DNA from 2 places in the Pelotomaculum sp. PtaB.Bin117 genome. Region 2 is predicted to be linked to the other one. Evidence: riboswitches for the same ligand, from Rfam matches in the RefSeq annotation. Region 2 holds a riboswitch; the other holds the start of a gene.
The links. A riboswitch is a leader RNA that binds a small molecule or an ion and turns the genes downstream of it on or off. The one in region 2 is predicted to bind cobalamin.
Positions count from the first base shown of each region.

Region 1 (4,721 bases), on a different contig from region 2:
GTTTTTGGCCGTGCCGAAGCTGCCGTCGGCGTTCATTATATTGTTCAACAGACAGTCGACGGAGGTTAGCCCGCCCGTGTTTTTCCATTCGTTGGCGGAAGGATTTTTGCCCAGCCTGTGCAGAGTGACAATAAGCTCTGAGTTGTCCACCGCCGGGTCGTCCCAGGTGGAATAGATACCGCCGTCTGCCTGCTGCAAACCTTTCAGGTAGGCCAGGCCGTTGTCAATCGCGGTCTGTACCGGCTGGTCCGACAGATCGGGCAGGTAGGTGAGCGCCCGGATAGCCTGGGTGGTGGACAGGAAGTCGGCGTAGTAATCGCTTCCGAAAGTTTCGCCCCACGAGCCGTCCGCGCCTTGTTTGGAGAGGATGTAGTTCTTCGCTGCGGCGCTGTCGATGCCGCCCGTCCGACCGGCTTCGCCCAGGGCGATAAAGGCCCACATGTCGCTGTAAACGCTGTTTTCAAAGGAACCCTGCCCCGGCCCGGCGTGCTTTTGCCTGCCTGCCAACAGGTTGGCCAGCCGGTCGCGCCGGGTCGTGTCGTCATTCCATTTGCTGAGCGCCAGCAGGCACTGGGCGATGGTCTTGGTCCTGGATACTTTCAGCCAGGACGACGCGGCGCCAGCATATTCATCATAGGTCTTGCCTAGGGATTTCAGGGCGATAAGAGTTTCAGCCGTGGCGAACGTGCTGTCCCACTGGGCCGTAATAGCCGCCGTGTCCGGGTCCTGGATGTCGGCCAGGTAGGTAAGACCGTCTTGTATGGAGTTATACACGCCGGTACCGTGATTGTTGGCGTCGGCAAAGTAGCTGAGCGCGCTGATCACCTGGGCCGTCAGGTCGGACTCCGCCGGGTTAAAGCCTCCCCAGGCGGCCCCGGTAGCTACGCCCCAGCTGTTATTGTGGACAGTTTTCAACGTGTTGAGGTAAGCAAGCGCCTTACCCTGGTCAACATCTCCGAGCCTGCCTGCCTTGCCCAGGGCGGTCAGGACAAGGACATCGTCGTAGATATTGCCGCCGAACCTGATTTGCCCCGGAACGGAAGTGTCTTTTTGGGCTATTATCGCGTCAGCCAGAATATTTATGTTGGGCGAGGCGGGGTAAACGGCGCGGAGAACGGTAAGTTCCTTGGCCAGAGACACGGCGTTTTGCGCGGCGGGGTTTGCCGCCACGGTATCAGCCGAGGCGACCGCCCGGTCCTTTAAAGAGACGCTTCCTTTTGTCCAGCCGCCCGACGCAAGGTCTTCGCCGGCAGCGGCAAGCGCCTCCACGCAACGGTAATCAAAATTCCAGCCGGTTGCCACATAAGACATGCTGCCGCTCTGGTAGCCGTTCTTAAAATAGGAAACGGCAAGGGTGATGGAGTTGTTCACCTGGTCGTAAACGGAGGCGCCGACAGTGTCGGCCCTGGTCGTCGCCAGAGCCAGCAGCGGCGCTTTGGTGCCGTACTCGTTGGCAAGAGGTCCGAAACTGCCGTCGGCGTTCTGAGTGGACGTTATGTACGTGATTAAGCTGTTGCTGTCCCCGAGGAGGTCGGCCAGACTTTCGATCTTGTTTTTCAAGGTCTTGCCGCCGGCTGTCCATTTGACTGCCATCAGGTCCTCGCCGGCCAGGTCCAGGACATAGGCAGCATAACCGTCAATGCTCTCACCGCTTTGGTACTTTGTGTTGATAAATTCTACCGCCTTAGTAGCCATCCCGGCCACTGAAACGGTATCGGCGTAACAGGGTTGTAAATATGCTCCAAGACCAGCTGTCATAGAGTAGAGTAAACTCAGTATGACAAGTAGTGCCGTCAACAAATTAAATATTTTTATTTTTTTTGGGTAACTGTAACACAATTTGCGCAACCCCCCTTCTTGAAAACTAAAACCCCGGCCTTTGAAAAAGCCAGGGTAATATATTGAGCCATAGAATACTATCAGCGCTCAAATTCACCACTTACCTTTCCCAGGAAGGTTAAAAGCAGTAATTACATTATTATCAAGGTATCCTGACTTGTGGCTCATGGCGTACTTCCCGCCTTCCCGGGTAAAAGACCCAGTGGCATCATGGGAGCCGCTCCCCACTTACAGTGGCCGGACCGTCCGGGATTTGCACCCGATTCCCTTTCATCTGTAAACCGGGAATTGGTTCACATCCTTACTTACTAATTTGTTTACTAATTTGTTGAATATGTTTCTTTAATATCCTCAAAGCCTTGGTTGGCGCAACATCAGCAAGTAAACCCGCGGCATACATAACGTATCCTTTATCTACATAAAAGCAAGGTTCTTTGGGCTTCAGCGAAAAAGGAGCGCGAGAATCAAAAAGGACACCTTCAAGGATACTATGCGGAAACAATCCATAACGAAATACACCACCGGTACCTACGACCACCTTGGTATCCGTTAGATCTTTGCCGTACTGAACAGGCACTAATCCTCCAAAGCCGGAAACCTCCCGTAGTGTGCCCGCGTGTCTTTCCATGGCCACCTGAACAGCAGTTCTGGCCAGGGAGGTGTCTAAAAGGAAGCCCTGCTCATCTTGAGGGACATAGCCAACATTTCCCCCCATACCGCGGGTAACTTCTTCAACATGCGGTATACTTTCTTGATAATTGTTTAGCTGTAGATTTTCTCTCAAGCGGTCATTGGCTAATTCGAATATGGTATGAGCGTTCCAGCGAATTCCTAAATCACCTTCCACTGTCCTTTTAGCATAGGGCTCAGGTAACCCTTTCAGAATCACACTCCCATCCCGCGGATACCCATGCCCTACGGAATGTATATTGGTCGTTGCTCCACCCACTTCAACAATAAGCAATTCCCCCAGTCCAGGTTCATCTTTGGTGCCCTCGGCAAGTAATTTAGCCGCACGAAGAGTAGCCATAGGCGTGGGCATCAAAATACTTCCCACATATGCCTGGGCTGAATCCAGTCCCTTTGATTTAACAATACGTTCCATAAAAATATTTCTTATGGCTGTGCGTGCCGGTTCAACATTGATCACATTGACATCGGGCAAAACATTCTCAGTAACCTCCACTTGTTTGCCCGCGCTTAGAAATATCTCTTTAATTTTCGAACGTACCACCTTATTTCCGGCAACCAAAACAACTAAATTTTTTTTCAATCCGGCTAGCGCCCGGGCATTATGCAATATTACTTCTTTATTCCCGCCATCAGTTCCGCCACTAAGCATAATCATGTCACACGTATTCGCTTCTATTTCACAAATGGACTCCTCATCCAATTCGTGGGCATAAGACCCCACAATTTTCGCGCCGGCGCCTAGAGCAGACCGGCGTGCCGCTTCCAGTGTCAATTCAGGCACCAAACCGATGGCAATTATTCGCAAACCTCCGGCAGCACTACTACAGGCCAATCTTTTGTTTATCTTTTCCTCCTTAATAACCGGATTCGCTGTGTATAGTTTATTCAAGGCGTTCTGAAGACCAACCATGATGCTGCTTTCAACTGTTGTAACCGCCTGCTCCTGCCCCAGGACAGTCTCAGTATCCAAATCCACCGCCAGAACTTTCGTGTAAGTGCTGCCAAAATCAATTAATAAATTAATGTCCATACTACTTACACTCCTTTATGGTTCTGCAACATATATTTATAGCCTGGAAGCCCAGCCCACATCATGAATCAGGGTGTTTAATTCCGCTGTTATGTTGTCTTTTCTTTCTCTTTCGGCTATTTTTTCGCGATTGTACTCAATAACTTCCTTTGGCAGGGGAACATTGCCATGCTTCAAATATCTTAATGCTCCTCTGACATCACGGACCAAAAGAACATTCCCTTTTAACCAGCGCCAGGGAGCGAACATAGTATCCAGGACCCCTGCTTCTACCCCTTTAACCATCCCCACAGCCAGATCCCCGTCGCCCATTTCGTATAGTTTTTCAATTACCGCTCGTGCTTCTGCTTCTATCATCTGCTCTTCAATGTCTAATTCCTTGTTATCAGGTAAAGTTTGATTACGTAATACCCTTATCAGGTGTCTAGCCAATTTGGCCGCAGAGGCCATACCTTCTTTAGTGGGAGTACCATAGGCTTCATCGGCGCATTTTAGGAAAATAGAATTAGCTCCTCCCAAAATTCCAATAATCGTATTCCAGGCAATTAGGGCAGTTGATTTATCTACATCAAGTGGCCAGGAACCAAGATAGGGGAAAATACTTGTGGTGAGAGTAATATCTTTGTAACCAAATTTATCCAAATAATACTTAGTCAATTTTTCACAAACTTTCAACATCGCTACATCTTGCACCAGGTTCATACCCAGTCCATGTTCCATCATAATATGCTTGACACCCTGCTCAGCGGCCAGCAAAATGTGAGTAACGACCGTTATTACATGAAACGCCGCGATATCATAACCCGTCAAATTTGAAGCCATAAAGCTAAGTACCGGCGTACTTACTTCAGTATAGTAAGCTGCCAGCCTATCCTCATATTGACCATGGCGGATCATTTCATCTAAAGGGATATTTTTACAGTGCGCTATGACTTCCTGTAAACTACGCGATGAGTAACCGGACCAACCACTTGCTAAAACTATTTCCAATTGCAGCCTTGAGTCTTCATCTGCAGTATTCAACATTATCGGAGATTTCATAGATTCATATATCTTTCTGGCATACTTAACCCCATAGCTAACTACGGGATATCCATTCAGCATGGTCGTTCCTTCTTGTATACTGCGTTCAATTCCCTTTTGAGCCATCGCATATTTG
Region 1 is NZ_MVQM01000024.1:112-4,832, reverse strand. It holds partial or broken gene A4E54_RS00730 (DUF4430 domain-containing protein) at 1-1,758, opposite strand, end outside; cobalamin riboswitch at 1,968-2,160, opposite strand; gene glmL (methylaspartate mutase accessory protein GlmL) at 2,141-3,562, opposite strand; partial or broken gene A4E54_RS00720 (hypothetical protein) at 3,599-4,721, opposite strand, start outside.
Region 1: it holds a riboswitch for cobalamin, as region 2 does, so the genes downstream of both, A4E54_RS00730 (DUF4430 domain-containing protein) here and A4E54_RS03495 (sirohydrochlorin cobaltochelatase) in region 2, are expected to answer to the same signal.

Region 2 (18,341 bases):
TTCAAGGCGCCCTGCCGGTGCTGTGCTGGAGCGGTTTTGAAGAGGATTCCTGCTCCGGCAGCCTGTCCCAATCGCTGCTGGATTCCCTGGGTGTTGTTGTCCGGGTTGATATGAGCAGTCCTGCCGCGGTTTTAAAATCACAAATGCCGGTGCTGGTTATGTCGGCGCCGCCGGGAGCGGTAGCTGTAAGCAGGTCAGGTGGCGCTCATCCGGTTGACAATGCTCCGGCGGCTCAAACCTCCACGCTGCCTGGAGAAATTCTGGTGATAATCTATAACACGCACACCGGAGAGACATACAGCATGACTGACCGGGCAGAAAGGCTGGACGGCAGGCAAGGCGGAATTGTGACCGTGGCCGCGGCGTTGCAGGAAACCCTGGAGAGCAAGTACGGCATTAAAGTGGCGCGCTCGGACCGTATTCATGATGCCGACTATAACGCTTCCTATCTTGAGTCGGAAAAAACCTTAAAGGAAATGCTGGCCGCCAACCCTGAGGCCAGGGTTGTTTTTGACATTCACCGCGACGCCGCGAAATCGCGTGAGCAAAGTCTGGTGAAAATTAACGGTGAGAACGTGGCGCCGCTTCTTTTCATCACCGGCGCCCGCATGTCGTCGAACTATGCCTTCGCTGCAAAGCTCTCGGCAGAAACAAATAAGATGTATCCGGGGCTTTCCCTGGGTGTCAGAGTGAAGACCAGCAATTATAACCAGTATCTTCACCCTCACGCGGTGCTGGTGGAAATAGGCACGTCAAAAAATTCAGTGGAAGAGGCGGTACGCTCAGCGGTTCTGTTTGCAGATGCGGTAGCCCGGGTGATTATGGAAGAGAGTAAGGTGATATCGTGACCTGGACAAAATATAAGTGCGTAGTTTTAATGTCAATTGCTGCAGTAGCTATAGGAAGCGCTTACACGCTGGCCAATTTTAACGAAATCGTCGCACCTGATGTACCGGTACAGGCTATCCGGTTTGAAAACGCGGGAGCAGACGTTTATCGTTTGGAAATCATGGGGGAAAACCTTGTTGTGAAAAGGCCGGATAAATATTACCGCCTTATTGAAAACAAATGCGGCGAAATCTTAATGTCCTCTAATAATAACGCCGCAGCATTCCGGGACAAGTTCCTCTCAGATATTATACCACGCGTGCTTCAGATAGAAAAAGGATTAGAACATTGGTTCCAGACCCTGCCTTTTGAAAGCGTCCGGAAAAAGGGCTAAAGATAAGAGAAGATATTGATGAAAACAAACGGTAACCCCTTGGCAGGGGTTATTTTAGTTCATGGCTGAATATTTTTTCAAAAGCATGGTGGACAAAGCAGTTAAACGGTGTTAGTATACTTTTAATTAAATAATTGTTTAGGTATCCCCGGTATATCGGGGATGAAAAGGGAACCGGGTGTGAATCCCGGACGGTCCGGCCACTGTAAGTGGGGAGCAGTTCCCAAAATGCCACTGGTTTTTGATAGCCTGGGAAGGCGGGAGATGCGCTTTGAGCCACGAGTCAGGATACCTGCCTGGGCAAAATTAAGTATTGCCTTCCGTGGAAAGGTTTGTGCTTAGAGGGTGCTATATATAAAGGTGTGAGGCCTTTTAAAACCCGGCTTTTACGGAAAAGCCGGGTTTTTCTACATCCCTATACCTGAATTTTCGATATACTGCCCTCATTAAGTCCTCCTTGCCAGGGTTCCAATAATCCTTTACCCTGAAACATTTTTTAATACTAAGTTTTAAGAAATACAAACTTAAACTTCATCCAGCCAAGAGCAGCTTTGATAATGGCGGCAGTTGCAGCTTTATGTGATGTGAGATAAGGCGTTCATTTTTTTTAGTTAGGAAAACAGGTGCCCCGTCCTGTGATGGACGGGAGTTAAAAGGGAAGCCGGTGTGAATCCGGCGCGGTCCCGCCACTGTAACGGAGAGCTGTCTTACTTAATGAAGGAGCAAACCTTCGGTTTTGGGGAAATTCCTTTTTCCTCGACGATTTCACGAAGGAATGTCCCCCCCTCTTTTGCCACTGGGTTTTGCCCGGGAAGGCGTAAGGCAAGCGATGAACCGGAGCCAGGAAACCTGCCTGTTTTCCCCAGCGTTGGACCTTACGCGGATAAGGGGGTGTTGGGGTTGTACCTGGCAAAATCAATATTTCCTCCCTAGTTAATATTTAAATAATTTACCAATATTAAACAGAGTTAGGGAGGAGAGACTTTATGCAAGGTATCAAAAGGCTTATCATGGGTATATTCATTGTTTCCCTGGTATTATTGTCTGTGGCGCCGGCGATGGCCGGAGAGAGCGAAAAAGAAAAAAAGGCCATTCTGCTGGTTACCTTCGGGACAGGCGTCCAGTCCGCAATGCCGGCATACAACAACCTGGAGCAAGCTGTCAAGGATGCTTTCCCCGGGGTTGAAGTGCGTTGGGCCTACACCTCAAAACTCATCAGGGATAAAATAGCCAAGCGGGGCGGACGGATTGTCGACGCTCCCTTCACCGCATTGTCCAAGTTGAGAGCGGAGGGTTACGGGAAAGTTGTGGTGCAGTCGGACCATATTTTCCCGGGACAGGAATATAGCGATCTCCTGGAGGTCGTCAACAGTTTTCTGACGCTTCAGACGCCGGAGGGTGAATTTGGCCCCAGGAAAATGTCCCTGGGCAGACCCCTTCTCTATCACCACGCGGACTATGTTGATGCGTCGGAGGCCATCGCTTCCCAGTTTCCCGCCGATACCGCATCGAACGCCGTGGTCCTGATGGGACACGGCAGCGAACACCCTTCCGCTTCCGCTTACGGGAAGCTTAACGATATTTTGCGGCACGAGTATAAGAATGTGTTTTTAGGCACGGTGGAAGGCTATCCCAGCCTGGAGGAAGTGAAGAAAGACCTGGCGGCGTCCGGAGTTAAAAGAGCAACCTTGATACCCTTTATGAACATTGCCGGCGACCATGCCCTGAACGACCTGGACGGCGATGAGGAGGACTCCTGGAAATCCCAGCTGAACAGACTCGGATATGAAACCGATACCCAGCTCAAGGGGCTTCTGGAGAACAAAGCAATCGTGGATATATTCGTAAAACACCTGGCCGCGGCTATGGCGGAATTGGATGAGAAAAGCCTGAAGGACGCGGAAGTGCGGGTTAACGGTGAAAAAATTGCCTACAGCGAGCCCCCGCGCGCCGATGGTGATTTTATCATGGCCCAGATGAGACCAACCTTTGAAGCCATGGGCTTTAGTGTTTCGTGGGATGAAAACGAGGGGGCGGCAGTGGCTGAAAAAAGTGGCCTGACGGTGTCCTTCCGGCCCGGCAGCGGCTATGCGCTGGTAAACGGCGTGGAAACCGCGTTGGATGCCGAATGCCAGGCAGCCAACAACGGCTCGACGATGATTCCGCTGTCCTTTTTCAGCAAGCGACTTGGCTATTCGGTTAACTGGGATGCCGACGGCAACATCAATATATTTAACAAATAAATGAAAGGTTCAAATGCAAAGCAAATTAATTCTGGTCCAACGAAAAAAGGAAAAGCAAAGGCTGCTTGTCTTACTTGTCCTGGCTGTGCTCCTGACCGCCGGCTGTCTGATCTTTACTGGCTCGGGCGTCATTAAAATACCGCCCTGGGAGATAGCCAGAATCATTTTTTCATCTTTGACCGCCGACGGCACGGCGCTTGCCGGTTTGGACGATATCCACCGGGCGGTAATACTGGAGATCAGGCTGCCCAGGATCTTGACTGCTGTCCTGGTGGGGGCCGGTTTGGCCACCGCCGGGGCAGTCTTCCAGGGGCTCCTAATGAACCCCCTGGCCGACCCCTATACCCTCGGCGTATCCACCGGCGCGGCTTTCGGGGCCGCTCTGGCCATATTCTTCGGCATCTTCCTGCCCGGCGGCTTGGGTATGCTGACAGTGCCCCTGTTTGCCCTGGCAGGGGCTCTTCTGGCTCTGGGAGCCGTATACGGGCTCGCCCTGGTTAACGGCACCCTGGCGGTCACCAACCTGATCCTTGCGGGGGTTATTGTCAGCGCCATACTTTCTGCGGCCATCAGTTTTCTGAAGAGTATGGCCGGCGAAGGAGTCGGCTCAATTGTCTTCTGGCTGATGGGAAGCTTTGCCTCCCGGGGCTGGCATCACGTTTTTTTATGCCTGCTCCCGGTCTTGGCCGGCCTTTTGATCTGCTGCTATTACGCCGACGACCTCAATGTCCTGAGCCTGGGGAGCAATGCGGCCAGACAATTGGGGGTCGATGACGGCAAAGTCATTACCATCCTCCTGGTCACTTGCTCTTTGATTACCGCAGCCTGCGTTTCGGTTTCCGGCATCGTCGGCTTTGTGGGGCTGATCGTCCCTCACCTGATGCGTATGCTGGTGGGGCCTGATCACCGGATCCTGATCCCGGTATCAGCGGTGGGAGGGGCCCTGTTGCTAAGCGGAGCGGATACCATCGCCAGAAACCTGCTGGCCACGGAAATCCCGGTGGGGGTCCTGACCACCCTGCTCGGTGGGCCATTTTTCTGCTATATTTTCAAAATGAGGGCAAAAAGCCAGATGTTTTAGGAGGACACTTTGGAAAAAACGGTGCTGATCAAGACCGACAACTTGACTTTGTGTTACGGAAAGCACCCCGCCCTGCAGACAGTCAGCCTGGACATCCGGGAAGGGGGCTTTTACGGCGTGCTCGGGCCCAACGGCAGCGGCAAGACCACCCTGATCAACGTTATGTGCGGGGTGCTGAAGCCTTCCGCCGGACGTGTCTTTTGGCAGGGCAGGGAGCTGCGGTTTTACCGCCGCCGGCATATTGCCCGCAGTTTCGCCGTTGTGCCCCAGGACTGCTCCATCAACTTTCCCTTTACCGTGCTGGAAGTTGTCATGATGGGGCGCAAACCCCACCTGGGCCGGCTGGGCAGGCTTACTGACGAAGACCTGGGGATTGTTTACAGCTGTATGGAACATTGCGGGGTTTTGGACTATGCCGAAAAGGCCGTTACCAGCCTGAGCGGCGGGGAGCGCCAGCGGGTGATTCTGGCCCGCGCCCTGGCCCAGACGCCGCAAGTGCTGTTTTTGGATGAGGCTACGTCAAATCTGGACATTTCCCACAAGATAGATTTGCTTAAACTGATTAAAAGGTTGAACACGAGGCAAGGCGTGACGGTCATTGCCGCGCTGCACGATTTGAACCTTGCCGGGATGTTCTGCGATTATTTTATATACATGGAAAAAGGGCAGGTAGCTTGCGAAGGTCCCGGAGACCTTGTTTTTAACGAAAAAGTGATCAAGCAGATTTTTAATGTGCAAGTGGAGATAGACAAACATCCGGTTACCGGCAGGTATCATTTAACTTTGCTGCCCGATTCGGGATGAAAGGAGAAAGATGAATGAAGAGATCCGGAATGATGTTTATTTTTTTTATCATTACCCTGAGTGCCGCATTGGCCGGATGCGGCCAAACCCGGACTGCTCCGGCGCCCGACAACCTGGTGGTGGTGGACGACCTGGGCAAGGAGGTCAGGTTGGAGGAACCGGCCCGGAGGATCATCTCGCTTTACGCCGCGCATACGGAGAATCTCTTTTCCCTCGGGCTGGACGAAGAGATTATCGGGGTGTCCGACAGCGAGACCTACCCGCCGGCCGCCCTGGCAAAACCCTCCTACAGCTTCCGGGAAGACGCTGAAAAGATCATAGCGGCCGGGCCGGACTTGGTGCTTGCCAGGACTTTCATAGCCAACAATTACCCGGATTTTATAGCAAAATTGGAGATGGCCGGTATTCCCGTCGCGGTTCTGTACCCGGAGAACATTGATCAATTTCTTCTGTACCTGCAAAAACTGGGTCGGCTGACCGGTAAGGAGCAAGAAGCCGCTGGGCTGGCAGCCGAATTCAACAGCCGCCTAAAGACGGTTGAGGAATTAGTGGCCGGGGTACCCTGGCAGGAGCGAAAAAAAGTGTTCTTTGAGACGACCAAGGACATAACCACCTGCACGCCGGATTCCAATGCCGCTTTTGTCCTGGAAAAGGCCGGCGCCGTCAACGTGGCGGCGGACGCGCCCGCGGTTAAACAGGGCAGCACCATAGCCTCCTATGGTCAGGAACGGCTTCTCGCCAGTGCCCGGGATATTGACGTGTACATTGCGCAAAAAGGTGAAATGAACAAGGTCAGGGAGGAAGAAATATACCTGCGGCCCGGTTACCAGGTCATCAAGGCCGTCCGGGAACATCAGGTTTACCTGGTAGACGAAGCGGTGGTATCACGCCCCACCATGCGGTTATTGGACGGCATTACCGCGCTCGGACGGATCCTGTATCCGGATTGCTTTAAAAATATATAAATCTGAATACTGAATATTACCAAATCGGAACATATTGCAAAAGATCGGCGTAGAAAACAGGGCCGGTCTGTTAAATAGTGCCACGTATTTGACATAACATTATTGAGTTAATTAATAATGAATAATTAATATAAATAAAGGACTTCCTCAATGGGGGAAGTCCTTGGTAATTGCCGCCCATTTCCGCCGGTGATATAATAATATAGTTGTGCTTGAAATAAGGAGTGAAGTTTTTTGATAGAGTGGGAAAAAGATAGAATCCGTAATTTCTGCATAATTGCTCATATTGACCACGGCAAGTCCACCTTGGCGGACAGGCTGCTGGAATATACCGGCGCCTTGAGCGAGCGGGAGATGACCAACCAGGTGCTGGACCAGATGGACCTGGAGCGGGAGCGGGGCATTACCATCAAGATGCAGGCCGTGCGCTTGAATTACCTGGCCGGGGACGGCCGGGAATACCAGTTGAATCTGATTGACACCCCCGGCCACGTGGACTTCTCCTACGAGGTGTCCCGCAGTCTGGCCGCCTGTGAAGGCGCGCTGCTGGTGGTGGACGCGGCCCAGGGAATCGAAGCCCAGACGCTGGCCAATGTTTACCTGGCCATGGATCACAACCTGGAAATAATCCCTGTCATTAATAAAATTGACCTGCCCGGCGCGGACCCGGAAAGAGTGAAGCAGGAAATCGAAGATGTGATCGGTCTGGATGCTTCGGACTGCATATTGGCTTCCGCTAAAAGCGGGACCGGTGTTAGGGATATTCTTGAACAAATTGTGGCTAAAATACCCCCGCCCGGTGGTCAGACCGGGGCTTCCTTAAAGGCGCTGGTTTTCGATTCCCACTACGATCCCTATAAGGGAGTTATCGCCTATATTCGCGTCATGGAGGGCATAGTAACTAAGGGTATGCAGATTAAGATGATGGCTACCGGCAGGGAGTTTGAGGTGAGTGAAACGGGAATATTCCGCCCCACTCTCCTCTCTGTCGGTGAACTGCGCACCGGCGAGGTGGGTTTTATCGCTGCCGGCATAAAAAACGTCAAGGACTGCCGGGTAGGGGACACGGTTACGGACGCCCGGCGCCCGGCTGCGGTGCCGCTGCCCGGCTACCGCAAGGTCACCCCGATGGTTTACTGTGGCTTATACCCCGTGGACAACATACAATATGACGATCTGAAAGACGCGCTGGAAAAGCTCAAGCTAAACGATGCTTCCTTGCTATATGAACCGGAGACTTCCGAGGCGTTGGGTTTCGGCTTTCGCTGCGGCTTTCTGGGCCTGTTGCACATGGAGATTATCCAGGAGCGGCTTGAGCGCGAGTACGGCCTGAACTTGATTACCACCGCACCGAACGTCGTTTACCGGGTTACCACCACTGCCGGGGAAGTAATGGAAATCGACAACCCCAGCAAAATGCCGCCGGCCGGCAAAGTGGAAATAATTGAGGAACCTTTTGTCAGGGCGCTCATCATGTGTCCGAAAGATTATGTAGGCGCGGTGATGGAATTGTGCCAGGAGCGGCGCGGCACTTTCGCCGACATGGAATATATGAGCGCCGGCCGGGTCATTTTGACTTATAACCTGCCGCTCAGTGAGATTATTTTTGATTTCTTCGATCAACTCAAGTCGCGGACAAGGGGCTACGCCTCGCTTGATTACGAGTTGTCCGGGTATAAGGAATCAAACCTGGTTAAGCTGGATATCATGATTGCCGGTGAAGTGCTTGACGCTCTTTCTGTAATCATTCACGATGATAAGGCTTATTACCGGGGCCGTCAGCTGGTGGAAAAACTGCGGGGGCTGATTCCGCGCCACCTCTTTGAAGTCCCGATTCAAGCCACCATCGGCAACCGTATTATCGCCCGGGAAACAGTGAAAGCGGTGCGTAAGAATGTGCTGGCCAAGTGCTACGGCGGAGACATCACCCGCAAACGCAAGCTGCTGGAGAAACAAAAAGAAGGCAAAAAGCGGATGAAGCAGGTTGGCAATGTCGAAATACCGCAGGAGGCCTTTATGGCGGTCTTAAGCATTGAAAAGTAGTCAGGAGTTAGGAGCCAGGATTCAGAATAAAAAAATGGTTTACTGTCCCGAATTATTCTGAATTCTGACTCCTGAATTCTGACTTCTGAACGACTAGAGGTGTCCGGACAATGACCCTTGGTTTATATATCCATGTTCCGTTTTGTGTTAGAAAGTGCCGTTATTGCGATTTTATTTCTTATCCTTATACGAAAGGGGCAGCCGGAATCTACCTGGATTCTTTGTTTAAGGAGATAGAAATGTATGGCGGTATTTTACCGGAACATGATAAAATACTCACCAGTGTTTTTATCGGCGGCGGGACACCTACCTGCCTGCCGGTTGAAAAATTGCTTTCCGTGTTGGAAAAGGTAAATAAAAATTTCCACTTGCCGCCGGGGTGTGAGATAACTGTGGAGGCTAATCCGGGAACGGTTGGCCGCAGGTCCCTGGCGCTGCTGCGGAAGGGTGGGGTGAACAGGCTCAGCCTGGGGGTGCAGGCTTTTCAGGATAACATATTGGCGGTGCTGGGGCGTGTCCATACCGCCGCCGAAGCCGCCGGGGCTGTCCGCGCGGCCAGGGAGGCCGGGTTTGAAAACCTGAATCTGGACCTGATCTACGGAATTCCGGGGCAAACCGGAGAAGACTGGTTGGAATCACTGGACCAGGCTACTGCTCTAGGTCCGGAGCACATAGCGGCCTATGGGCTTCAACTGGAGGCGGGAACACCTCTGGAACAGGCGGTGTCCAGCGGCGGGCTTGAGCCTTGTTCTGAAGAGCTGGAACTGTTCATGTATCAGACGGCAATTGATTATTTGACCGGGCGGGACTATGTTCATTATGAGATTTCCAATTTTGCCCGGTCAGGCCGGGAGTCGGTTCACAATCTGAATTATTGGCTTAATCAGTCTTACCTGGGCATCGGGCCGGCCGCGCATTCTTACCTGCGGGGTGAACGTTTCGCCAATGATTCCACTATAAAGGGCTACGCCGGCAGTCTTGCCCAGGGGAAATTGCCGGTGGCAGCAAGAGATGCCGCAATCGTCCGGCATGAGATGGCCGAGACCATGTTTCTGGGCTTGCGGCTGCTCAAGGGAGTTCACCTGGAAGCTTTTTACCACCGTTTCGGCCGGCGGGCGGAGGACATCTACCGGGTGGAAATAGCTTCTTTGCGGGAAGCCGGGCTGATTGAACTCGCGGACGGATACTTGCGCCTCACAGCAAAAGGCCTGCCGCTCGGCAATGAAGTTTTTAAAGAATTTGTATGCAGCCATTATTAGTAAAATATTTGCATACTTTTCACCAATTCCCTTGACAATTCGTTATAGTAGTGCTATTTTTTATTTAGAGGTTTTTAGCACTCAATAACGTAGAGTGCTAACAAGAAGGAGGTCCGGCAAAGTAATGGAAGACCGTAAGCAAAAGGTACTGTTAGCTATCGTTCACGACTACATTGCCACCGCTGAGCCAGTCGGTTCCCGGACCATCGCCAAAAAATACAAGCTGGGGGTAAGCCCGGCTACAATACGCAATGAAATGGCAGACCTGGAGGATCAGGGGTTTATCGAACAGCCTTACACCTCGGCCGGCCGTATTCCGTCGGAACTCGGCTACCGTTATTATGTTGACTTTTTAATGAGAAAGCAGGAATTATCGAAGGAAGAAGAAGAGTTAATCAGGCGGGAATATAGAGCCAAGGTGAGAGATGTCGGGCAGGTGATTCATAAAACAGGCCTGCTTCTCTCCCAATTGACTCATTATACCGCGATGGTGCTGACGCCGCGCATTGGCATCAGCAGTCTGAAACATGTCCAGATTGTATATATGCATCAGTCCCGGGCCATGGTAATCGCCGTTATGGATAACGGCGCTGTGCAGCACAGGATGATCGAGATACCGGAGAGCATCACCGCTTTGGACATGGAAACGATATCCAGGGTGCTGAACGACAAGCTTCAAGGTCTTACCATGAAAAGCATTAAATTGAATCTAATCAAAGAAATTTATTCCGAACTCGCCAGGCATAAAAATGTTCTGGACATAGTCATGGAATTAATCCAAGATAGCCTGACGCTTGAATTCGAGGATAAAATATACCTCGGCGGGGTATTTAATATGTTAAATCAGCCTGAATTCCACAACGTGGAAAAGATTAAGACCATGCTGAGCATCATGGAACAAGAGAAACTTCTTTGCGATATCCTGGAAGGCGGGGGCGAGGATGAGGGTGTGACTGTGCGGATCGGCGGGGAAATCGACCAGTGGGATATGAGAGAATGCAGCATGATTTCCGCCCCTTACACTGTGCGTGGCCGCAAGATGGGTTCTCTTGGAGTGCTGGGACCCACCAGGATGGAATACGCCAAAGTGGTAAGTGTCGTTGATTATTTGACAAAATACCTTTCCCGGACTCTGGAGCGGATGATCCAGGGCGTGCGAAAGTGAGGGGGAACCCTGTTTGAGCTTAAAGAAGGAAGCAATTTCCGGTTCTGAGGTAGATGAAAAGCTGGCCGCCCTGATGACCAACTCCAATGCCATCCGGGCCATCGCGTCAGCGGTGGAAGGCACCCTGGGGCCCAAGGGGCTGGACACCATGCTGGTTGATAAATTTGGAGATGTGGTAATAACAAACGATGGCGTGACGATACTAACAATGATGGAAGCCAATCACCCCGCTGCGCGGATGCTGATTAACATAGCCAAGGCGCAGCAGGAGGAGATCGGGGACGGCACCACCACGGCCACGGTGATGGCGGGAGCGCTGGTCAGCGCCGGCTTTGAGCAGGTTGCCAAAGGGGTGCCCGTGGCGCGGGTAATTGAAGGATTGCGTGTCGGCTTGAAAAGAGCTCTTGAAGCAATGTCTGAGCAAGCCCGCCCGGTTGAAGGACTAAGCGACCCGGCGGTCCGGCAGGTGGCGCTGGTGGCCGGACGAGAGCATGGGGATATCGCCGATCTGGTGGTGCGGGCGGCGGTGTTGGTAGGTGAGGACAAACTCAGGGATGATCCCACGTTTAAATTTTCCGATACTATTATTGCCGAAGAAGGGGCGGAAAATCAAGTTTTTATGGGCGTTATTATCAACAAGGAGCGGATGAACCGCCAGATGCCCAAGGAACTGGAACGGGTAAAAGTGCTGGTGATTGACGATGCCCTTGAGCCGGAGGAAATTGAAGACGAGGCTTTAGGGACCGAAGCGGGATTTAGCCGTTACCTGCAACTACAAGCTGAATTTAAAGATAACATTAATAAAATAGCCGGCCTGCAAGTTGGCCTGGTTCTGGTCGATCGCGGAGTGGACGACGCGGCTGAAGAGATTCTCACGGACAATGGCATAATGGTTGTCCAGCGGGTGTCCAACAAGGAACTGCGCAAGGCGTCGGAACTGACGGGCGCGAGAATGATCAAGCGCACCGGCCTGAAAAAGGCGGTTGATGAGCTGGAAAAATGCCTGGGTTACGCCGATAGGGTGTACAGCGATGAAAAGCTGGAACAGGTATGGGTAATGGGCGGCAAAGGAAAGCCCATGGCAACCGTGCTGGTGGGCGCGGCCACGTCGGAGGTGGTCGGCGAAAGGGAGCGCATCGCCAAGGACGCCGCTTCTTCCGTCCAGTCCGCTATCAAGGGGGGTGTGGTCCCCGGCGGGGGGGCCATGGAACTGGCGGTGGCGCGCGAGGTGGAGAAGGTAAGAGAAGGGATCAGGGGAATGGCTGCATACGGGGTGGATTGCGTGGTTGAAGCCTTGAAGCGGCCCATGGCGCAAATTGTGGCCAACGCCGGATTCAACCCGCTGGAGAAGCTGGGCGACGTCATTGCCGCCCAGGTGGAAACAGGCAAGCATTCCCTTGCGGTTGACTGTGACAGCGGGCAAGTTGCCGATATGGATGAACTGGGCGTTGTTGATCCGGCCAATGTGAAAATCTATGCCCTGAAAGCGGCCGGTGAAGTGGCCGAAGCCATCTTGAGAATAGACACGATCATTAAAAAACGGGAAGAAAAAGATATGCACGATAAAGACATCGTTAATCAATGATTATGCAGTAGTCAGTAGTCAAAAGACAGAATGGGAGAATGAGAATACTTTTTTGCGAGGTGTGGGTAAGGTGAGTCATGAAGAAGAATTTAAAGAGAACCTGGAAGTAAAAATAAATCAGCCGGAAGTGGAACCTGGTGAAACGAAGCAAAATGGAACAGACGACGGCCCGGTAGCGGAGGACGCGGGCACAATTGAGGAGAAAAACGGGGATGGTGAGTTAGCCTCTTTACGGTCGCAATTGGAAGAGCAAAAGACGCGCGCCGATGATTATTACAACCGCCTGGCCAGGGTGCAGGCCGACTATGAGAACTACAGGCGGAGAACCCGCCAGGAGAAAGAAGAATTCTTTAAATATGCCTCCGAGCAGCTGATCGTGGCGTTGCTGCCGGTGCTGGACAATTTCGGCAGGGCTCTGGCGGCGGAAGGTCAATCCATTGAGAGTTATAAAGCCGGAGTGGAAATGATTTACCGGCAGCTGCAGGATGTTCTGCAAGCCGAAGGGCTGGCGGCTATTCCAGCTGTTGGTGAGCAGTTCGATCCGGCAAAGCACGAGGCGGTGCTGCAGGCAGAATCCGATGAACACCCGGACAATACGGTAATTGAGGAATTTCAACGCGGTTATTATTTAAAAGAAAAGGTAATCCGGCCGGCTATGGTCAAAGTTGCCAAATCATCTTAATAAATTTAGCATGGGACTTTAATAATAAAGATAAAATTATCAGGAGGTTAATAATTGATATGTCTAGGATAATAGGTATTGACCTGGGTACCACCAACTCCTGTGTGGCTGTTATGGAAGGTGGGGAAGCGGTAGTAATACCCAACGCCGAAGGGGCCAGAACAACTCCTTCCGTGGTCGGATTCTCAAAAAACGGTGAAAGACTGGTGGGGCAGGTGGCCAAACGCCAGGCTGTCAGCAACCCGGAACGTACTGTTAGTTCAATAAAACGGCACATGGGGACCGACTACAAAGTAAAGATTGACGGTAAAAACTATACCCCGCAAGAAATATCGGCGATGATTCTGCAAAAAATGAAATCAGACGCCGAAGCTTACCTGGGGAGTAAAGTCGATCAGGCTGTCATCACGGTGCCGGCTTATTTCAGTGACTCCCAGCGCCAGGCGACCAAGGACGCGGGCAAGATCGCCGGCCTGGAAGTGCTCAGGATTATCAACGAACCTACAGCCGCCGCGCTCGCTTATGGTTTGGATAAGGGAGAAGAGCAGACGGTGCTGGTGTTTGACTTGGGCGGCGGCACTTTTGACGTTTCCATTCTGGAACTGGGCGACGGCGTGTTTGAAGTTAAGGCGACCAGCGGCAACAACCGCCTGGGCGGCGATGATTTTGACGAGCGGGTTATTGATTTTCTGGCGGACGAGTTTAAAAAAGAAACCGGAATAGACCTGCGCAACGATAAGATGGCTATGCAGCGTTTGAATGAAGCAGCCGAAAAGGCTAAAATCGAACTGTCCGGCGTTGCCACCACCAATATCAATCTGCCTTTTATCACCGCCGACGCCGGCGGGCCCAAACACTTGGACGTAAATTTAACCAGGGCTAAATTTGAAGAATTGACCGCCGATTTGATCGAGAAGACGATGAGCCCTACCCGCCAGGCCATGTCCGACGCCGGGTTGCAGCCCAAGGACATCGACAAGATCCTATTGGTGGGCGGTTCAACCAGAATACCCGCGGTGCAGGAAGCCATACGCAAGTATTTGGGCAAGGAGCCGCATAAAGGGATTAACCCGGACGAGTGTGTTTCGTTGGGTGCCGCTATTCAGGGAGGAGTCCTGGGGGGAGAGGTTAAGGATGTGCTGCTGCTGGATGTGACGCCGCTTTCCCTCGGTATTGAGACATTAGGCGGGGTATTTACCAGGCTGATCGACCGCAACACGACCATCCCCACCGCCAAGAGCCAGATCTTTTCCACTGCGGCGGACGGCCAGACTTCGGTTGAGATACATGTACTCCAAGGCGAGCGCCAGATGGCGGGGGACAACAAGACGCTGGGCCGTTTCACCCTCACCGGTATTCCGCCCGCGCCCAGGGGTGTGCCGCAAATCGAGGTAAAATTCGATATTGACGTCAACGGTATTGTCAACGTGTCCGCCAAGGATATGGGGACAGGCAAGGAACAGAGTATGACCATAACCGCCTCCACTAACCTGAACGATAAAGAAATTGATCAAATGGTGAAGAACGCCGAAAAATACGCCGAGGAAGACACCAAACGCAAAGAAGAAGTGGAGACCCGCAACCAGGCCGACAGTATGGTCTACCAGGCTGAAAAAACTATTAAGGACTTCAAGGATAAGGCCGACGCGGCCGCCGTTGAAAAATTGCAGAAGGCCACTGACGAATTAAAAGAAGCCATGAAGGGCGGCGACATAGCATCCATTAAAGCGAAACTGGAAGCTATCACCGGACCGCTTTATGAACTGACTGCTTCTATGTACCAAAATACCGGTCAGGATCAGGCACAAGCCGGTAATGCCGGCGCCGGCGCCGGCTACGCCGGTGGCGGCGGCCAGGGCGATAAAGATAATGTGGTGGACGCGGATTTTGAAGTAAAGGAAGATAAATAAAAAAATAGCCAATATAATTTTTATATTATAATATATAAGTTAAGGAAACCTTTTGAGGGGAATTTCGGTTCCCCTTTCCTTTGTTTTAGTATATTAAGGTGGTGGATAGATGGCTAAGCGTGACTACTATGAGGTACTTGGCGTATCCAAAGATGCGACCACTGACGAGATAAAAAAAGCTTACCGTAAACTTGCGCGCCAGTATCACCCGGACGCAAATCCGGGTGACCAGAACGCGGAGGCCAAGTTTAAAGAGATCAACGAAGCTTATGTCGTTTTGTGTGATCCTGATAAAAGGGCTGGTTACGATCACTTTGGCCACGCTGATGCCAACGGTCAGGGCTTTGGCGGCTTTGGCGGGGGTTTTGGAGATTTAGGCGGTTTTGGCGATATCTTTGATATTTTTTTTGGTGGCGGCGGACGCAGGCGCACCGGCCCGGAAAGAGGTTCCGACATCCGGACGGATATGGAAATTAGCTTAAAAGACGCCGCTTTCGGTATGGAGCGCGAGATAAAGGTGCCGCGCGTGGAAACCTGCAGCACCTGCGGCGGCAGCAGGGCGGCGGCGGGCAGCAAGCCCCAGACCTGCCCGACATGCGGCGGCGCGGGCCAAGTGCAGTATTCTCAGAACACTCCCTTCGGGCGTGTTGTTCAGTCGCGCACTTGCGACCGCTGCGGCGGCGCCGGCAAGATTATCGACAAACCCTGTCCCACCTGCCGGGGCACCGGCCAGGTGCGCAAGACGCGCAGCATCAAGATCAACGTGCCGCCCGGAGTGGACAGCGGTTCCCGCCTCCGCCTGGCGGGCGAGGGCGAAGCCGGTTCGCGGGGCGGCCCGCCTGGTGATCTCTATGTATATATTCACGTCAAGCCGCACCGTGTTTTTAAGCGCGAAGGCGATGACTTGATTTGTGAAATACCGGTTTCATTCGCCCAGGCGGCGCTGGGTGACGAGTTAGATGTCCCGACTCTGAACGGCAAAGCCAAGTTAAAAATTCCTGAAGGCACTCAATCAGGCACTGTTTTTCGTATTAAAGGCAAAGGTATCCCCCATATCAACGGTTATGGCCAGGGAGATCAGCACGTGCGAGTTAAAGTGATTACTCCCACCAAGCTCAATGACAGGCAGAAGGAATTGTTAAAAGAATTCAACAGCATCGACAGCGAGCGCCGGCACGCTTCAGGCGATAAAAGTTTTTTTGAAAAAATGAAAGATGCTTTTATGGGGTAAAATAACAAGGGAGATAAATGCGTGGACTGGCTGGAAATTACTGTTCGCACTTTGCCCGGCACGGTTGAAGCGGTGGCCGGATTATTCGAAGAGTTGAAAAGCGGCGGCGTGGTTATTGAAGATCCTGCTGTTATCCTCAGGTATGCCGCGGAAACCCACCCTGATGAGTGGGGTATTCCCGGAACAGTGTCCGGGCACAGTTGGCCGCTGGTCAAGTCTTATTTCCCGGCGGATCAGGATTTGGACCGCAGGCTTTGTGATTTCCGCCAGGCTTTAGAGCGGCTGGCGCTAAGTCCGGCGCCGGAAGTAAGCACCCGCCGGGTCGCCGACGAAGACTGGGCCAATGCCTGGCGCGCTTACTATAAACCGGTGCGGGCGGGCCAACGGCTGGTGGTCAAACCTTGCTGGGAAGAGTGGAACCGTAAAGAAGGCGATCTGGTTATAGAAATGGAGCCAGGCATGGCATTCGGCTGCGGCACGCACAGCACTACTTTGTTATGCCTGCGTTTATTGGAGAGGCATGTCCGCAGCGGCGCCACGGTTTACGACGTGGGCACCGGTTCCGGTATTCTGGCGGTGGCCGCCGCCAAGCTGGGCGCCGGCCGGGTGACGGCCACGGATCTGGATGAAACAGCCTGCCGGGTGGCTTTGGAAAACGTTGCCAGGAATCAGGTCGCTGGAATAGTCCGTGTTGTTCAAGGCAACCTGCTGGACTTGGTGGAAGGTCAGGCCGACCTGATCGTGTCGAATATTATCGCCGATGTGATCATTAGTTTAGCCCCGTACGCTTCAAGGGCGCTGGTTCCGGGCGGCGTATTGATCGCCTCGGGAATCATCCGCGGCCGCGCTGCAGAGGTGCACGCCGCCATGGAAGCGTACGGACTGGCTGTCCGCGACCAGTTGGGTGAGGGTCATTGGGTGGCCTTTGTGGGAGAGAAATGTTAGGATGAAGCTGTCCCATTTTTTCGTGGCGCCAAATCAAATAAGAGAAGGCCGGGTTGTCTTAAGCGGAACCGATGCGGTCCACATCGCCAAGGTGCTTCGTTTAGGTGCCGGTGGTAGAATTGTTTTGTCTGACGGGAAGGGTAAATCGTATTTGGCGGTGTTGGAACAGGTCGACAAGAAAGATGTTTCCTGTACGATTGAAAAGGAGTTCGCCGCGGCGCCCCCAGACTTGCCGAAGGTTACTTTGGTGCAGGGTATCCCCAAAAGTGACAAGATGGATTTAATCATTCAGAAAGGCACCGAGTTGGGATTGAATGGATTGATTCCTCTGTTGAGCGAGCGGGTGGTGGTTAAGCTGGAAGGGGACAAACAGCTTAAACGGTGGGAGCGCTGGCGGAGAATAGCCCTTGAAGCGGCTAAACAATGCCGGCGTCCGGATATCCCGGAAATCAGCGGGCCTAAAAGCTGGGAACAGGTGCTGGGCGCCTTGCCGGCGGAAGCTGTGGCGTTGATGCCGTGGGAAGAGGAAAAAGCGGAGTCGTTGAAGGGTTTTTTGCAGTACGGCAAGCCGCCGGTGGAGATATACGTTTTTATCGGTCCGGAAGGAGGTTTTTCTGCCGGGGAGGTGGAGCGCGCACGGCTGCATGGTGTCCGCCCGGTAACTTTGGGGCCGCGGATCTTGCGCACTGAAACCGCGGGTCTGGCTGTTTTGACGATGATTCTTTACCAGTGGGGCGATCTTGGGGGATGATTAAGTGAAGGGTGAACGGGTGGCCATAACCACCTTGGGCTGTAAGGTCAACCAGTACGAGTCAGCCGTGCTGGCGGGGACTTTCCGTGATCGGGGCTACCGCCTGGTGGAATTTGAGGAAGAAGCTGATATTTACATAATCAATACTTGTACGGTAACACATCTGGGTGACCGCAAGTCCAGGCAATTGATCCGCCGCGCCGCCAGGACCAATCCCGGCGCGTTGATTGCCGTCACCGGTTGTTACGCCCAGGTTTCCCCGGAGGAGGTCCTGGCGATACCTGGTGTGGATCTGGTGGTAGGCACGAAGGACAGGACAAAATTGGTGGAACTGGTGGAAACCGCGGAGAAGGGTCTTATGCCTGTAAATGCGGTCAGCAGTTTAGAAAACGATGGTGAGTTTGAAGAGATTCCGGCGCTGCCTCTTCAGGAAAGAACCCGCGCCTACTTAAAGA
Region 2 is NZ_MVQM01000055.1:11,858-30,198, reverse strand. It holds gene spoIIP (stage II sporulation protein P) at 1-848, shown strand, start outside; gene A4E54_RS03500 (hypothetical protein) at 878-1,222, shown strand; cobalamin riboswitch at 1,346-1,536, shown strand; cobalamin riboswitch at 1,827-2,093, shown strand; gene A4E54_RS03495 (sirohydrochlorin cobaltochelatase) at 2,209-3,465, shown strand; gene A4E54_RS03490 (FecCD family ABC transporter permease) at 3,479-4,546, shown strand; gene A4E54_RS03485 (ABC transporter ATP-binding protein) at 4,556-5,350, shown strand; gene A4E54_RS03480 (ABC transporter substrate-binding protein) at 5,365-6,315, shown strand; gene lepA (translation elongation factor 4) at 6,553-8,358, shown strand; gene hemW (radical SAM family heme chaperone HemW) at 8,469-9,617, shown strand; gene hrcA (heat-inducible transcriptional repressor HrcA) at 9,742-10,782, shown strand; gene A4E54_RS03460 (TCP-1/cpn60 chaperonin family protein) at 10,796-12,367, shown strand; gene grpE (nucleotide exchange factor GrpE) at 12,438-13,049, shown strand; gene dnaK (molecular chaperone DnaK) at 13,109-14,959, shown strand; gene dnaJ (molecular chaperone DnaJ) at 15,069-16,190, shown strand; gene prmA (50S ribosomal protein L11 methyltransferase) at 16,212-17,135, shown strand; gene A4E54_RS03435 (16S rRNA (uracil(1498)-N(3))-methyltransferase) at 17,137-17,886, shown strand; gene mtaB (tRNA (N(6)-L-threonylcarbamoyladenosine(37)-C(2))-methylthiotransferase MtaB) at 17,891-18,341, shown strand, end outside.